3 regions of the Halomonas sp. McD50-4 genome follow, and region 3 is predicted to be linked to each of the others. Evidence: predicted binding sites of a transcription regulator. Region 3 holds the regulator's gene; each other region holds the start of a gene.
The links. The regulator LexA, encoded in region 3, represses DNA repair genes until DNA is damaged. The targets are predictions, from matches to a motif close to TACTGTNTANNTANACAGTA.
Positions count from the first base shown of each region.

Region 1 (3,275 bases), on a different contig from region 3:
CATGGCGGTTCCGCCCTTAGCCGCCGTGCTGGCGATGGCGGCAAGCTCGTTCAGCGTGACGTTAAATGCAGCGCGACTTGCATGGTCAGAGCCTAGCAAGACTAGCGATATCCCAGCGCCTGACCCAAACGCTCCGCATTCGACGTCACCCACTGCGGGTCAATCGCTCCCCACTGTTTAATGGTGTAGTGGCCAATGTTGTGGCGTTCGCCGTCGCTTTTTTCGAACACGCACTCGATATCCAGTTCCCCTAGCGATGTAATGGTGTCCTGTGCGGTGCGTCTGGGCATGCCGGTGGCTTCCATCAGGGCGGGCACGCTGGCCACGCCTTGCTCGATCAAATGAGCCACGTAAAGGCGGCGGTAAAAACTGGATTTCGTTTTGCTAAGCGACATGGAGATAACGTCTTCTTAGTGATGGGTATTCCAGCAGTCTAATCAAATAAATTCCCCTGCGCCCGGGGCGGACGAAAATTACGGGTATTCAACCCCTGATCGGTGCGGGCCTGCATGTTCCACTGGCGGCTAGCACGCTGAAACCGCTGGGCAATCAAATCGGCGAATACCCCTTCGCCTCGAAAGCGCTTCCCAAAGGCCGCCTCGTAGGTTTTACCGCCCCGACACTGGCGCATCAAACTCATTACCTTAGCGGCGCGCTCGGGGTAGTGGGCCTCTAGCCACGCCTCGAATAGCGGCGCGACCTCGTGGGGTAGCCGCAGCAGCATCCAAGTGGCAGTGCGTGCTCCGGCACGGCTCGCGGCTTCCAGAATGCGTTCGATCTCATGGTCGGTCAGGCCAGGAATGATGGGGGATACCAGCGTGCCCACCGGAATTCCCGCTGTATTAAGCTCACGAATCACTTTAAAACGCGCCTGGGGCGATGCCGCACGGGGTTCCAGCGTGCGCTTGAGGTTAGCGTCCAGGCTGGTCAAACTCACGAACACCCGCACCAAGCGATGCTCCGCCATTTCTGCCAGTAGATCGATATCCCGCAAAATCAGCGTGCTTTTCGTCACTAGCGTGACCGGGTGTCGGCACGCCAGCAGAAACTCCAGCAGGCGGCGCGTGGTTTGGTAAGTGGCTTCCAGCGGCTGGTAGCAGTCGGTATTGCCAGAAAGGTTAATGGGACGGCAAACGTAGTGAGGGTGGCAAAGCTCCTCTTTTAAATGCTCCACCAACCCGCTGCGGGCGATCAGCTTGGTCTCGAAATCCAGCCCCGGCGATAAATCCCAATAAGCGTGGGAAGGGCGGGCGTAGCAGTACACGCAGCCATGCTCACAGCCACGGTAAGGGTTGAGCGAGCGGTCGAAGGGCAGGTCGGGCGACTGGTTCCAAGAGAGCGCGCTTTTGCTGGGCTCTTCACGCACTTCCGTTGCCAGCGAGGTGGCGGCCTCTTCCTGCCACCAGCCGTCATCCTCCGCCACGCTGTGGGTAGGGGCAAAACGGTTATGCGGGTCGTAGGTAGCACCGCGCCCTTTATGCACGGTAGTGCGAGAGAGGTCCAAAGATGTCATCTGCCACCTCGTACGTAGCATTGAAATATATGTTCATGCATACAGTATATGAGGTTTTCTCAGCACCGCAACCAAGCGGGCAGTACAGCCACGACAGCGCTGATGGTATTTTGGAAGAAGAGGATGACTTACTGGGATGACGTCAGGGAGAAAGCATGTCCGCGACGACGCATCAGCGTGTAGCGCTGATCATTATCGACATGCAGCAAGGCATGGCGACGGAGGAGGCGGGAGAGCGCAATAACCCGCAAGCAGAAGCCAATATTCAGCGATTGCTGACCGTTTGGCGGCACCGCGATGAGCACGTCGTGCATGTGCGTCATCTTTCCCGCTTACCTAGCTCGCCGTTTTGTAGGTCGTTCTACCACTCTCCGCTCTTGATCAGCCGCGTCGCCTCAACCGTTGGGTTGTAGATATAGCACCAGGCATCGCCATACTGTGTTGCCAGTACCGTCCGATCGTATACGCCTTCTGTGGGGGCCAGGGGCAGGTAATCTTCCAATTCATCGAGCCGCGCTAATCGCTCGGCGTCGATGGCGTACACTTCCACGCTCACACCTGCAGACGGCGTGAGCTTGGCGCCTGGGTAGGGGCCAAGATCGTAAAGCGTGATCCCCGTTAAACGGTCGTGGCCCAGCATGTCAGCGCCGTTTAACCAATGATGATTGCGATGGCCGCGCTTTAACGTGCCGTATACCGCGACTCGCGGGCAGCGCTGGATGGCTTGGTGAAGATGCTGCATGGGTTCACCTTTTCACACTATTCAATAAGCTAAGACGACACGCCGATTTTCGACGGGTGAGCGCCATTCCATAGGCGTTGACCTAAGAGCGCCCTGGCCGCTTGCCAAGGCGCTGTGTCGACTTACCTTTTAACCTAACGCTTTTTCCGCGCCGGTTTTTTATCACTGCTCGCGGGCTCGGCGCTATCGGCTTTGCGCGCGCTGCTGGGGAAGTGGGCACGCACCAGCTCCAAAAGCCCTTGGGTAGACGCGTCGAAGTCGGCGGCGTTGGCGTCGATGCGCTCGCTGATTTCACCGGCGATGCGCTTGCCTAGCTGTACGCCCCACTGGTCGAACGAGTTAATGTTCCAAATCACGCCCTGTACGAACACCTTATGTTCGTAGAGCGCAATCAGCGCGCCCAGGTTTTTCGGCGTTAGCTCGTCGAGCAGCAGGGTGCTGGAGGGGCGGTTACCGGGGCAGCTGTAGGGATCGAGCTGGCTCAGCTCTTTGCTGTCGCCTTGGCTGCCTTCCATAAAGGCGTTGGCTTGGGCCAGCATATTGGTCAGCAGGGCGAAGTGGTGGTCTTCCACGCCCGGTTCCGGCTTGAGCGAAGCGATAAAATCGATGGGCACATAGCGCGTGCCCTGGTGCAGCAGCTGGAAGAAGGCGTGCTGGCCGTTGGAGCCGGTTTGGCCCCATACAATCGGGCCGGTTTTGTAGTTCACCGGGTGGCCGAAAATATCCACCGACTTACCGTTGGACTCCATGTCCAGCTGCTGCAGGAAAGAAGGCAACTGGTTCAGCGCTTGGTCGTAGGGCACGATGGCCTGGGTTTCCGCGCCAATGAAGTTGATGTACCAAATGCCGATCAGCGCCATCAGTACCGGCATGTTCTGAGCGAAAGGCGCTTCGATGAAGTGGCGGTCCATCTCATGGGCGCCTTCCAGCAGCTCGATAAAGCCTTCGAAGCCAATCGAGAGCGCAATGGGTAGGCCAATGGACGACCACATGGAGTAACGTCCGCCCACCCAGGCCCAA
Region 1 is NZ_JAKRFG010000008.1:112,078-115,352, reverse strand. Features, by position in the region: gene MHM85_RS11430 (cation-translocating P-type ATPase) at 1-181, shown strand, start outside; gene MHM85_RS11425 (winged helix-turn-helix domain-containing protein) at 102-395, opposite strand; gene MHM85_RS11420 (PA0069 family radical SAM protein) at 434-1,513, opposite strand; gene MHM85_RS11415 (isochorismatase family protein) at 1,669-1,926, shown strand; gene MHM85_RS11410 (gamma-glutamylcyclotransferase family protein) at 1,875-2,255, opposite strand; gene pgi (glucose-6-phosphate isomerase) at 2,390-3,275, opposite strand, start outside.
Region 1: the regulator LexA is predicted to act here: its motif matches at 1,541-1,560, upstream of MHM85_RS11420 (PA0069 family radical SAM protein).

Region 2 (3,275 bases), on a different contig from region 3:
CTTCGGTGACCGCTTCGCCGAGATAGTCTTCGGCGGTTTTCTTCATCTTCTTCAGCACTTCCGCGCTCACCTGCGGCGGTGCCATTTTTTTGCCTTTTACTTCTACCCACGCGTCACCGTTGTCGGCTTCGGCGATTTTGTAGGGCACCATCTTGATGTCTTTTTGAACGACATCGTCTTTGAAGCGACGGCCGATCAGACGCTTGATGGCGTAAAGGGTGTTTTCCGGGTTGGTCACTGCCTGGCGCTTGGCGGCCTGGCCTACCAGGGTTTCGCCGTCGTCGGTGTAAGCAATGATGGAAGGCGTGGTACGACCGCCTTCGGCGTTTTCAATGACTTTAGCGCTGTCACCATCGAGCACGGCCACACAAGAGTTAGTGGTGCCCAGGTCGATACCAATAATGCGTCCCATAGCAAAAACCTCGAATTCGGTTGAAACAAAACTGATGTTTTACGCCGCTGTTACTTACTTGGCGTCTGCGGGTTTTCCCGCGGGTTGCCCTTTATTTGGGGGCCGCTTGCCGCATTTCAAGGGCTTTTTTTGCGGCAATGCGTCAACGCGGCTTAATTCGCTTTTTGGCTGACCACGACCATGGCAGGACGCACGAGGCGGCCGTTCAACAGATAGCCTTTCTGCATCACATCCATCACGGTGTTGGGGTCGAGCTCTGGGTTCGGCACCATCGCCATGGCTTCATGCACCTGTGGATCGAAGGGCTCGCCCTGAGGCTCGATGCTTTCGACGCCAAACTTGTTCAGCACGTCGAGCTGCATCTTGAGGGTCATGGAGACACCTTCGCGATGCGCCTCGGACGCATCGTCCTGCATGCTTTCCAGCGCTTTTTCCAAGCTATCCACCACGGGCAGCAGCTCTTTGACGAACTTCTCCAGGGCAAACTTGCGCGCCTTTTCGGCTTCTTGCTCCGCCCGGCGGCGAACGTTCTGAGCTTCGGCAGCAGCCCGCAGCGCTTGGTCTTTGGCTTCCGCCAGGCTCTGCTCGAGCTCTTCTACCTGAGCGGCCAGCACGTCGGCTTCGGGGCTGCCAGCGCTATCTTCCAGCGGTGCATCGTCATCGATCAGCCCTTCCAGTTCGCCTTCCACCAACCGCTCTTCGGCAGATTGGTCGGTGACCTCTGCTTCCTGCTCTTGGCGTGCCAGCTCATCTTCCAACGGGGTTTGCGGTTCTTTTGCCATGCCTTGCTCCTGAAATAAGTAACGGTGCCGGTGGCGGCCACCTGAGGTAAGTAGCGGGTGTTAACCACGTATGCAGCCTATATGGGGGCCATCAAAGCCATCTCAAGAGGGGCATTGAAGTGAGTTATCGACTACTGTATAAAACAACAATTATTGGATAAGTATCCAGCTTCTGTGCCGCACCGCCTCAGGAGGCCTTATGCTTACGCAGCTAGCGATCCAAGACTATGCGATCGTTGATCGTCTCGAACTCGACCTCACCCGTGGCATGACCGCTATTACGGGGGAAACCGGGGCGGGTAAATCCATTCTGCTGGGTGCCCTGGGGCTCTGCCTGGGCGAGCGCGCCGATGCGGGTAGCGTGCGCCACGGCTGCGAGCGAACCGACCTCTCCGCCCGTTTCGATATCCAGCACCTGCCCGCAGCAGCCGAGTGGCTCGACGCCCGCGAGCTGCCTGCCGATGAGTGTCTCTTGCGTCGCGTGGTTACTGCCAACGGCCGCTCCAAGGCGTGGATCAATGGCCACCCAGCGACCATTGCCGATTTGAAATCCCTCGGTGAACAGCTAATTCAGATTCATGGCCAGCATGCCCACCAAGCCTTGATGCGGGAAGAGACGCACTTGGCGCTACTGGATGACTACGCCGGGCTTCGCGAAGGCAGCCAGCAGCTCACCGAGACGTTCCGCGAGTGGCGCAGTGCCCGCCGTCGGCTGAAAAAACTCAGTGAAGAGGGCAGCGAAGTCGAGGCCAAACGCCAACTGCTGCGCTATCAAGTCGAGGAGCTGGACCAGTTGGGCCTTGCCGAAGGCGAGCTGCAAACCTTGGAAGAGGAGCAGCACACCCTGGCCCACGCCGAAGAGACCCTGCGTGAAACCCAGTTTGCCGCCGACTGCTGCGAAAGCGATGAAGGAGGCGCGCTGTCGCTTCTCAACCAAGCCTACGCCCACCTGAGCGCGCTGCCCGGCAGCGACAAAGGCACGCTGGCCAATACGCTCACCATGTTGAGCGATGCCCGAATTCAAGTCGAAGAGGCCGCTAGCGAGCTGCACCGATTGGCCAGCACCACCGAACTGGACCCAGAGCGACTGGCGTGGGTCGAGGAGCGCATGGGCGACGTACACCGCATTGCCCGTAAGCACCACGTCGCTCCCGAAGAGATTTGCGCGCTGCATGCCCAACTCAAACAAGAGGTGGCGCAGCTCGAAGCCAGCGATGACGATCTAGAAGCCCTCAGCAGTCAAGTGGCCGAGTACCGCGAGCGTTACCGCAGCGAGGCCAAGCAGCTCACCGAAGCACGTCAGAAGGCCGCCGTGCGTCTGGGCAAAGAGGTGCAGCAGCAGTTGGCCTTCTTGGCCATGGGCAAAGCACGTTTCGACGTGGACGTCACCCCGCGCGAAACGCCTTCCCCCGAGGGCTTGGACCATGTGCAATTCCTGATCAGCGCCAACCCGGGCCAACCCGCCCGGCCGCTCACCAAAGTCGCTTCCGGCGGCGAGCTGTCGCGCATCAGCCTGGCCATTCAGGTGGTGGCGGCGTCGCATTCGACGATTCCGAGCTTGGTCTTCGATGAAGTGGACGTGGGTATTTCTGGGGCAACGGCGGAAATCGTCGGCCAACTGCTACGTAAACTAGGCGAAAACGGCCAGGTGATGACCGTGACCCACCTGCCTCAAGTGGCCGCCCAGGCGCACCAGCACCTGCACATCGAAAAGCGCGCCAAGCGAGACACCACACTCACCCACATGGCGCTGCTGGACGAACGCGGCCGGATCAGCGAGCTGGCGCGTATGCTGGGCGGCGTGACGCTGTCCGACCAAACCCTGGCCCATGCGCGGGAAATGCTCCACGCCAGCCAGCGCCCGCCGCACTGAACCTGACGGTTTTCTCTTCAACGACTCACCGAATACAAAACGCCCCCAGAGCACCGGTGAAACATCACGTGCACTCTGGGGGCATTTATTTCACGGCGCGAGACTTAGCAAACCCGCGCTTGATGAGCCACTATTTGCGATTCGTTGGGCCGCTATCCTGGCGTGTTACGTCAGACCCACGAGGGCGAACGTACAGCACCAACGCATG
Region 2 is NZ_JAKRFG010000017.1:18,115-21,389, reverse strand. Features, by position in the region: gene dnaK (molecular chaperone DnaK) at 1-412, opposite strand, end outside; gene grpE (nucleotide exchange factor GrpE) at 565-1,194, opposite strand; gene recN (DNA repair protein RecN) at 1,394-3,067, shown strand; gene fur (ferric iron uptake transcriptional regulator) at 3,198-3,275, opposite strand, start outside.
Region 2: the regulator LexA is predicted to act here: its motif matches at 1,327-1,346, upstream of recN (DNA repair protein RecN).

Region 3 (3,275 bases):
CTCAAGCTTTATTGCTCAGCAGGGTGGTTCCATTACCGAAGCAAGCCAGCACTCTGATTTAGAGACTGGTCGCTTTTTCATGCGCTATGAAATTCTGGCGGACTCACTGGGTATGTCGGCGGAAGCGTTGCGCACGGCGTTCGAGCCCGTCGCCGCCGAATTCGATATGCAGTGGTCGTTGGTAGATACGCAAAAGCGTCGCCGTGTGGTGCTCATGGTGTCTAGAGAGTCTCACTGCTTGGTCGACTTGCTGTATCGCTGGCAAGCAGGCGAGCTGGATTGCGATATCGTGGGCGTCATTTCTAACCATGACGATATGCGTTCACTCACGGAGTGGTACGGTATTCCCTATCATCACGTACCGGTCGATCCTACCAACAAGCAGCGGGCATTCGATCAAGTGCAAGAGCAGATAGATGCGGCCCGCGCCGACTGTGTGGTGCTGGCGCGCTACATGCAAATACTGCCGCCTTCCCTTTGCGAACGCTATGCGGGCCGAGTCATCAATATCCACCACAGTTTCCTGCCGTCGTTCGCGGGTGCCAAGCCGTATCATCAAGCTTATGAGCGCGGTGTGAAGCTGATCGGTGCGACCTGCCATTACGTCACCGAAGAGCTGGACGCGGGCCCGATCATCGAGCAGGACATACATCGGGTCAGCCATTGCCACACGCCGACCGATCTCGTTCGCTTCGGTCGCGACGTTGAAAAAGCGGTGTTGGCGCGTGGTTTACGCTGGCACTTGGAAGATCGTGTGCTCATTCACGGCAATAAAACGGTCGTCTTTAGTTAATCTACCGGGGGCGCTATGTCGTTTGCACAGAGCGTATTGGCACCATGGGCGCTGGTGATGACGTGGTTGTTGTCATTGGGCATGGTGGGCTGGTGCATTTGGCTGCGCCCTTGGCAACCGTTGCTCGAAGATAACGCGCTCCAACATCGATGGTTGGCCGCGACGCTTGTCGTCATGCTGTTTTGGCAGCTTCGCGCTCAAGCAGTGGATTGGTTGACGCTTCACCTAGTATTTACGGTGTTAATGACGCTGGTCTTTAAAATGCCGTTAGCGCTGCTGAGCAACGTAATGATCAACGCTGCCATGGTAGCGATTGGACGTAACGAGTGGAACCTTCTTGGGGCGAACGTACTGGTGACTGGCATCGTGCCTGCTATGGTGACAGGCATCGTGTGGCGTCTGGTGGATCGCCGCCTGCCGGATAATTTGATGGTGTTCTTATTCGCCTGCGGATTTTTCGGCGCAGCGCTGTCGACGTTAGGTGGCGGGCTTGTCGCGGTGGCGCTCATCATATTGGCGGGCACGGACCCTGAGGCCGTATATCTCGCTCAAGAGTATGCCCGCTTTTTACCGCTGCTGATGCCGTCGGAAGCCTTCATCACCGGGATGCTGCTCAGCATCTTGCTAGTCTACCACCCAAGTTGGGTGGCCACCTTCAATGACCACCGTTACATCGACTCACAGTAAATACACTTCGTGTAACGGGTCTGACCACGGCCTCAGTTCAGCCGAGCGCTTGTCCGTTTCCGCCCCGAATAACGCCGACGCCGACACCCTCGATATCCAGTTGCTGGGTGCGCAGATCGATCTCGATCGGTGGGAAGTCGGCATTCTCGGCGATCAACGTGACTTGATGGCCCTGGCGTTTAAAACGCTTGACCGTCACTTCGTCTTCTAACCGTGCTACGACGATCTGGCCATCGCGTACGCGATCAGTGCGATGAACGGCCAGAAGGTCGCCTTCCAAAATGCCGACATCTTTCATGGAGAGGCCGCGTACACGTAATAGGTAATCGGCTTTGGGCGTAAAATACTCGGCTGGAAGCGGGCAGTAGCGGTCTATGTGTTCGGCAGCCAAGATTGGACTACCGGCGGCAACTTCGCCAATCACGGGTAGCCCATTGGGTACAGGCTCGGAGGCGGCCGTTGTCGTTGCTGGCACTTCGCTAGGTTCCAGCGCCTCCTGGTTCGGTAGCCGAATTCCCCGCGACGTATTTCGAATGATGCGTATGGCGCCTTTACGCTCGAGCGCACGCAAATGCTCCTCGGCAGCATTTGGAGAGCGGAACCCCAGCGCCTTGGCGATTTCAGCGCGCGTTGGCGGGTACCCCAGGTCACCCATGGTTTTGACGATGAAATCAAATACGTGCTGCTGACGTGCTGTGAGTGGACGAGACATACCAAACTCCAAAACAGTGAAAAGACAGTAGCTACATGTCGGCTTAATCAGTATGTGTTTAAGTATACAGTATGTTGCTCTGTCCAGTACATGGTCCATGACCAACGCCAGTGTAAACGAGTGCTTTGAAAGCTAGGTAAAGAAGGTGCCGCCCATGGACCGTTGGCGAACTGGATAAGTGATTGAGCCTGTCAGACATATGTCATAGTATGCAACGTTGTTTAAAACACCTGTTTTTTGGAGGGCGAGATGGCCCAATCAGATACGGTAACGCGTATATTGGACACGGCAGAGGTGCTATTTGCAGAGCGAGGCTTTGCCGAGACGTCGCTGCGCAATATCACCAGCAAGGCACGCGTCAATTTGGCGGCCGTCAACTACCACTTTGGTTCCAAAAAAGCACTGATTCAAGCGGTGTTCGCCCGCTATCTCGATCCGTTTTCGGCACGTTTTCATACGGCACTGGATGAACTCGAGACGCGCCATCAAGGCCAACCGATTCCTTTGGAAGTGCTGCTTGAGACCATGGCGACCACGGTGTTGGCCGTCCCGGCAGAACGCAATAGCCTGAAAGTGTTCATGAGGCTCCTGGGCCTGGCGTATAGCCAGGCTCAGGGGCATTTAAGGCGTTATATTCAGCAGCAATATGGCGACGTGTTTACGCGCTTCACCGAGCTGGTGCGCCAAGCGACCCCAGACCTGCCGGACGCTGAGCGTTTCTGGCGGCTACACTTTATGTTGGGAACGGTGATATTCACGCTGTCAGGCTTGGATGCCCTTCGCGATATCGCCGCCAAGGATTACCAAGAACAGGTTACGGTGCGGGATCTGGTACGACGCCTGCGGCCCGTCGTGGTCGCCGCCATGAATGCGCCGTTGCCCGCCGCGGTTGAAGAGGGTCACCATGGAAACGCCCAAGCTAGCTGAGCTGCCGCCTACACACGGTGGTTGGATAGAGATCGATACCCAGCGTCAGAGACTCTGCTGGTGGCAAGGTAACGATATTCAGCATGAGTGTACGATTTCGACGGGGCTGGCAGGCGTTGGGCAGGAAGAGGGCAGCGGTCAAACGCCGCTTGGCTG
Region 3 is NZ_JAKRFG010000010.1:121,410-124,684, forward strand. Features, by position in the region: gene purU (formyltetrahydrofolate deformylase) at 1-793, shown strand, start outside; gene MHM85_RS13105 (energy-coupling factor ABC transporter permease) at 809-1,480, shown strand; gene lexA (transcriptional repressor LexA) at 1,518-2,192, opposite strand; gene MHM85_RS13115 (TetR/AcrR family transcriptional regulator) at 2,442-3,119, shown strand; gene MHM85_RS13120 (L,D-transpeptidase) at 3,097-3,275, shown strand, end outside.